3 regions of the Paenibacillus sp. FSL R7-0128 genome follow, and region 2 is predicted to be linked to each of the others. Evidence: riboswitches for the same ligand, from Rfam matches in the RefSeq annotation. Region 2 holds a riboswitch; each other region holds the start of a gene.
What was found. A riboswitch is a leader RNA that binds a small molecule or an ion and turns the genes downstream of it on or off. The one in region 2 is predicted to bind cyclic di-GMP.

Region 1 (2,201 bases), 290 kb from region 2:
TATACAAGTGAAAATGGCTTTGCCGTCCTTTTATTAGGAAGGCAGCGTTTCAGCAATCCATCAAGACGGCATATCCTCCCCCATCCGGGCCGGGTATGCCGTTTCTTTTTCCCCGCTGCCGGGTTCAAGGATTTTTGTCCGTTTTGCGGATTTTTGTTATACTGACAAGAGAAAACGGCTTTGCCGGCCTTTGAACGGGCGGTACCGTTTCAACGAGAAAGATAAGGAGAATGTATAGCGCGAAGCATATCACTTCTTATTTTTCACCAAAAAAAGTACGGAGGGCGTTGTAATCGTGTCAGATACTATGGGAAGCCGCATCCACAAACTCCGACTGGAGAAGGGCTATTCGTTATCCGAGCTTGCCGATAAGGCTGATGTGGCGAAATCATACCTCAGTAATGTGGAACGGAACATTCAATCCAACCCCTCCATTCAATTCATCGAAAAAATCGCTGACGCGCTTCAGGTATCCATTCATGCACTGTTGTATGGCGGACTGGCAGAGACGGAAGAACAGGCTCTGGACGGGGAATGGTTCCGGCTTGTTCAGGAGGCCATGGCCTCCGGTATAAGCAAACGCGAATTCAAGGAATTCCTCGATTACCAGAAATGGCGCATGGAACAAAAGGACAACTAGACGAGCATTATATGCCACAGGGAAGACTCCGCACGGCAGGGAGGCCGCCTTCGGCGAAGGCAGCCTTTCAAGCGGCATACAGAAAAGGCACAGCGTACCGGACGCTGTGCCTTTTCTGTATGTATCCGAACAATGATGACCGCCTTACATCGCCTGGAGCGCCTTCTCACTTAGAAACCGGCGGATATCCTCCGCCGCGATCCCCGCCTGCTTGGCAGACATCAGCAAGTGCACCCATTCTAAATCCAGATCTACTGCCTGCAGCTCGTCATTCCCCTGGTTGGACATATCCAAGAAATCTCCTCCTAGAATTTTCGCGTCCCCAGGCAGTCCGGCCATCATAGTAGTATTGCTACTTTGTAGTATTTCTACTTTAGATCCGAGACTTTGTGCCCCTGTCTTTCGGCAGGTTTACCTTTTACTGGACCCTTTCCATCATGAAAGGATCTGGCAAGAATCGATGAAACCGTTCTCCGCAATAACATTATACAAGATCATGTGCGATTAGTGTGTCGTTTTCTGGAATTTTTTTATGAAAAAATGTGAGGAAACTTAGCTGAAATTGCCAGCGGCTTGTATAAATATTTCCAGTTCCAAGTTCAAACACTAGCTAATAGTTTAAATATACTAAAGGGAACCCCATCCGCCCCGACTTGCCGCTGCACGCAACATCGTATAGAGACAATTACCCATTTGTATGTATAACGGGCTGTTATATGAGTTTTTTCTATTTATGATAGTTCCGTATGAATACTGTAATGAATCATGCCAAATTGCGAACGGATTGACCGAAAGTATGAATTGATTACCCCGCCGGAAAGTAGCACAATAGGATGAGAATGAAACCGCAAACATTTGCAGCTCCGCCAAGTGGCACACTGGATGCCTCGCGTGGAGTTTATCCGTTAGGAGGACCTATTCATGGCAGTCAAAGAGCCCTATAACGACACAGTATGGAGCAAATACTACGGCCCCAACCTGGGCTACATCCAAGAAAGATATGAGCAATTTGTCAAGGACCCCTCTTCTGTTGAACAGCATTACCGCGATCTCTTCACCGTATCCGGCCCCCCTCCACTGGCACCCGATGCCGAGAGGGCTCCAAGGCCTGCCGTATCAGCAGATGCCGAGTGGCTCAAGAAGGCTGTCAAGGCCTCGAAGCTGATCGCCAATATTCGAATATATGGCCATATGGCCGCAGACATTGACCCGCTGGAGCGCAGCACGAACCCGATGGCCAAATGGCTGGAGCTGGAGACCTACGAGCTTACCCGCGAGGATCTTAATGCCCTGCCCGCTTCGCTGATCTGGGATAATGCCCCTGCGGATGTGCATACCGCAATGGATGCCGTCCACAGAATGCGCCAGGCCTATACACAGACCATTGCTTATGAATTCGGGCATGTGCATGATGAACGCGAGCTGCGCTGGCTCAACAGCCAGGCGGAATCTATGACCTCCCCTGCCCCGCTGAATAATACAGAACGCAAAGAGCTGCTGAAGCGGCTGGTTCAGGTGGAGCATTTCGAGACCTTCCTGCACAAGACCTTCGTCGGCCAAA
Region 2 (2,201 bases):
CTTGCTGATTTGATCAGTTCTGTTGATGCTGTTTTCTTACCCAGACCTGCATCCACTGTAGTATCAATCGTCACCCATTTGCCGTTCAGGAACACTTCGTTCCAGGCATGGTATGAAGTTACATAGCTTGTATTCCCCATAACCAACTTGGTTGGAATCCCTTCACTGCGGAGCATAGTAGCGAACAAGGAAGCGTAATCGTAGCAGATACCTTTGTTGGTAGCCAGTGTATTGTCGTTGTTCGGAATATAATCTGTGCTTACGCTGTTGGCCAGAGAGTAGTCATATTTCACGTTAGCTACGATGTAATTGTAGATAGCCTTAACTTTGTCTGCATCTGTGGTCAGACCCTTTGTAAGCTGTGCTGCCTTTTGAACGGATTTATCGGAAGAACTCCACTTTACATTCTGTACAGAGCTCAAATATACGGCATTCACATTGCTCATTGAAAGAGATACAGTCTCGGAAGATAGTACTTTGTATTTGTTGCCGGTAGTATTCTCAAGAACGGAGACCTTGTAAGAGCCATTACCTTGTTGCAGCGGGAACGTCTCGGTCGGTTTGGAAGTGTATAAGTTGTAAGTATAGCTGTTATTGTCCTTGGTAATCATGAGCTTCATCTTCTTGTCTTTAGGAACATCGTACGATACCCCGATAACCCCTTGATCAAGTTGTCCAACATTTAACCAGCTTGAATCTGCATTTGCTGCTTGAGCAGTGCCTGTCTGCACGGAAGTGACGATCACAAAAAGTGTAATCAGCATTAAATAAAACTTCTTCATGGATAAAACCCCTTTCGGTAGCTGGCTGCCATTCTTACGGGAAGGCCCTTTAGCTTTGCGTCCCTACCTTTCGATAGGTTTGCCGTTATCGTATAAGCTTTATCTGTCCAATCTACTGCCACATAATGACAGATTCAGAATGAAAACAAACAAAAAAAGCCTCTTCATTCGGTAACTGGCTGCCATCCATGACGGGAAGGCCCTGTAGCTTTGCGTCCCTACCTTTCGATAGGTTTGCCGTTATCGTGTATTAGCTTTCATAGTTATAGCTTACCATATCTCAATCTATTAGCAAGACCCAAATCACTAGATTCCCGCAAAAATAGACTAAAATTTTATGTTTTTTGACCTTTCTCAGCATTGTCCTATGACAATCAGGTCAACTTTGCATGAATAATGAGTCTGTGGGTAGGGTTGACAAGCGGATCACAGGTAATGAGGGTCAGAATCTTATCATCATCCTTACCCTTCAGAACTGAAATATCGGTAGGCTCTACAATAGATACATCATATACAACATATTTGTATTCCTGTCCGCTTGTAATAACAGTAATGGCATCCCCTTTACCGACCTCATCCAGTCTGTTGAACAGCCGCCCTGCCGTTCTTGACCGATGTGCCGCAATCGCTGCATTGCCTACCGCGCCAATCGGAGCTGTCTCCTTCATATGCGCCGCCGCATGCTTCATATTGGTCTTGGTGGCGCCCTCCAGTACAGGCAGCTTCAGATCGATTTTATCGATTTCAATAATAGCGGTGATCTTGCCTCCCACTTCAATCTCGGGCGCTGTAGTGGGCACCGGCTCTTCCGCACCAGACTCTTCCGCCAGCAGCTGGGTGACTTCCGCATAAGGCTTGCTCAGATCCTGGCTGGCAGGAGCCGTAGCCGAAGGAACGATTTCACTATAGGCCTGTTCAGCCTCTTCCAGCAGCTTCTGCTGCTGACGGTCCTCGTACCATTCGCTTCCTTTGGGGTAGAGCATAATCAGGACCCCGGCAAGTATAATCAAATAGGATAACTTCCGCATGACAATCGCCTCCGCAATATAGAATAAGTGCTGCCCCCGCAGGGGACGGGGAAGACATACTGTACCTCTAGAATACCCACTTCCGGCTTCCAAAGAAATTAATGATTACTGTAACAAAGGTAACCAGCACCTTGGCCATCAGCACCTGGACTCCCAGCCGATCAGTCAGCAGATGAATCAGCAGCACCGAAATGCCCAGCACCAGCAGATTCAGCACAATAAATCTTACTAGCTGCATCCGGTCAAAGCGGCCATCCCCGCCTCTGTCCCTTCCCTTGAAGGTCACCTTCTTATTCCAGAAAAAGCTGTTGGCCGTCCCGGCACTGTAGGAAATAATCTGTGCAGGGGTGTTAAGCATGCCCAGGGAATGCAGCAGGGTAAATACTGCAAA
Region 3 (2,201 bases), 6.7 Mb from region 2:
TCTGTCCGCAGCAGGCATGCGAGGCTGTGCAGACGATGCTGCATTACCCCGGCGTGTCCGGCGTACAGGCCGCTGCCGGTGACCTGGCCGCTAACGTAAATACTGCCGGTGGCTATAATTGTAGATTGGCGGATATCGCCATAGACGTACACATTCCCGAGGGCTTCAATTCGTACAGGTCCTTCCAGATCTCCCGGTACAATGATGTCACCTGCGAACATAACATCGCCCGCAGGATCTGTCATCTCTCTGGCCAGAAGACTGACCGGAGGGAAGTCACATATCCGGACGCTGCCGCTTCCTCCGCAGATACGGGGCCTGCCGGTGTGCCGGGCTACGATATTACCACAGGGAAGGAGCTTGGCATGATTACCGGCAGCAAAGTAGATATCCTGCGGCGGGGGAGGGGGCAGGACCCTTCCGTCTGTGTCGAGGCCGGGAATGCCTTCTTCCGGCGGCAGCTTGCGGGCGAAGACTTCGCCTGCAAAGGCAAAGGGGGCTCCCGGGAAACGGAGATACTCCAAGGGTTCCGCAGGCTTCTGACCCCGGGCTCCCTGTCCCTGAAGCATCCGGTTCCCCTCAAGTGTATGCTCAGGCAGCAGGAATTCCAGCCGGGCTTCCTTGCCGGGCAGCGGGGCTCTGCCTTCAGCGATGCATACGGGGAGATATGTAGGGTTCGTAAGCTCCGCGTACAGGGCGGGAATGTTCAGGTTGCGCAGAATAAAACGGTTGTCCAGTGAGGCGATAATCTGTTCTATGGTGAGCGTGGACAGTAGCATCGCCGGATTGGGCTGGGCACGGACGACCGCTTCGAAGGCGGCGGGGCAGTTGACCAGATTCCAGGCGTACTTCTCTGCACGGTATAAAGTGAAGTGGACCTTGAGCTTGTCAGGCGATACGGTAATTTCATATTGCGGCTTCTCACAGATCTCCCAAGTGATATAATCCGCTCTGGTCACCTCGGTTGGCTCTGTAACGGTCTTCCAGTTGATCTTCAGGACAACAGGGTGGACCGCAGAAATGCGGGCGGGAGCACCTCCGGGGAGCGGGGGAGTAATGAATATCTGGTTGTCCTGCACGAGGATAATTCCATTCTTATCTCCAGTTGTCCCGTCAGAAGCTCGGCCCTCCACAGAGAATGAATCCAGGAGACCTTTACGTTCGAGCATCAGGGACTCTACGAATTCATATCGGCTTGGTTCGATATCCTGCTGCGGCATGGTTGTAACCTCACTTTTTCGTATGATCAATGGCAATTCGTACAGAAAAAGAACATCATCAAGCCTGGGAGGCTTTCCCTCCGGAACAGCTGGCTTAAGTGGTCTCTATTGGCAGCCTGGCAACCGTAAACGCAGATTCCGGCGTTCTTAGGCCCATAGCTTTGCGTCCTGCCCTTTCGGGGAGTTTGCCTTTAGAAATAGATCAATGATATACATCCTGTAGAGGTGGGAGTTATGGTCGACTGTAATCGACAAAAAGAGTCATAAATAGTTCTTACGCGTCATTAACTTCTGCAAACAAGCTTAATTCTAGTACTTAAAGAGCTATTTTTCAACTATATTATGCCTATTTATCAAAAAACTCGAAATATGCAGCTCTATTTCGACAAAAAAACTGGTTTCCCAGCGCTTACAGCTTATGGAAGAGGCAGGGGGAGGAAAGTATGAGCATTCAACTGTTGGGACACCCTGGGCTTGGTAAGACTCGGAGTGTTCTTTTTTAATAAGCGGTTTTGCGAGTGTTAATGTTATGTGTATGTTAACTATGTAAATAAACACAAACATTCAGTGTATTATTTCGTAATAAAACCGAAGACATCGCAAATTCATTGTAATATAATCTAACTCATACCAAGGAAACACGAATTAATGTTAACTAATATGACATTAATAGAGATAGCGACATCAGGAGAGGAGCATAAACCATGCAGATTGCAGCAACACCTTACATCTGGCCTTATGACGGGGCTGTGGACCCGGCGAAGACAGCGCTGATGATTATCGACATGCAGACGGATTTTTGCGGCAAGGGCGGTTACGTCGAGAGAATGGGTTATGACCTCTCATTAACAGCGAGGGCGATCCAGCCCATTCAGCGGCTGCTGGCCCGTATCCGGGACATCGAAGGCTTCACCGTGATCCATACCCGCGAGGGGCATAAGCCGGATCTGTCGGATCTGCCGGCGAACAAGCGGTGGCGCA

Region 1: linked by a shared signal. The riboswitch ahead of NST26_RS01365 (anti-repressor SinI family protein) and the one ahead of NST26_RS02610 (transglutaminase-like domain-containing protein) in region 2 are both predicted to bind cyclic di-GMP.
Region 3: linked by a shared signal. The riboswitch ahead of NST26_RS31390 (flagellar assembly protein A) and the one ahead of NST26_RS02610 (transglutaminase-like domain-containing protein) in region 2 are both predicted to bind cyclic di-GMP.

Annotation. Positions count from the first base shown of each region.
Region 1 is NZ_JBBOCD010000001.1:327,407-329,607, reverse strand. Features, by position in the region: gene NST26_RS01370 (helix-turn-helix domain-containing protein) at 308-640, shown strand; gene NST26_RS01365 (anti-repressor SinI family protein) at 785-928, opposite strand; cyclic di-GMP riboswitch class I at 963-1,066, opposite strand; gene NST26_RS01360 (2-oxoglutarate dehydrogenase E1 component) at 1,562-2,201, shown strand, end outside.
Region 2 is NZ_JBBOCD010000001.1:621,926-624,126, reverse strand. Features, by position in the region: gene NST26_RS02610 (transglutaminase-like domain-containing protein) at 1-782, opposite strand, end outside; cyclic di-GMP riboswitch class I at 796-876, opposite strand; cyclic di-GMP riboswitch class I at 950-1,031, opposite strand; gene NST26_RS02605 (class D sortase) at 1,157-1,810, opposite strand; gene NST26_RS02600 (GtrA family protein) at 1,878-2,201, opposite strand, start outside.
Region 3 is NZ_JBBOCD010000001.1:7,333,645-7,335,845, reverse strand. Features, by position in the region: gene NST26_RS31390 (flagellar assembly protein A) at 1-1,220, opposite strand, end outside; cyclic di-GMP riboswitch class I at 1,328-1,420, opposite strand; gene biuH (biuret amidohydrolase) at 1,925-2,201, shown strand, end outside.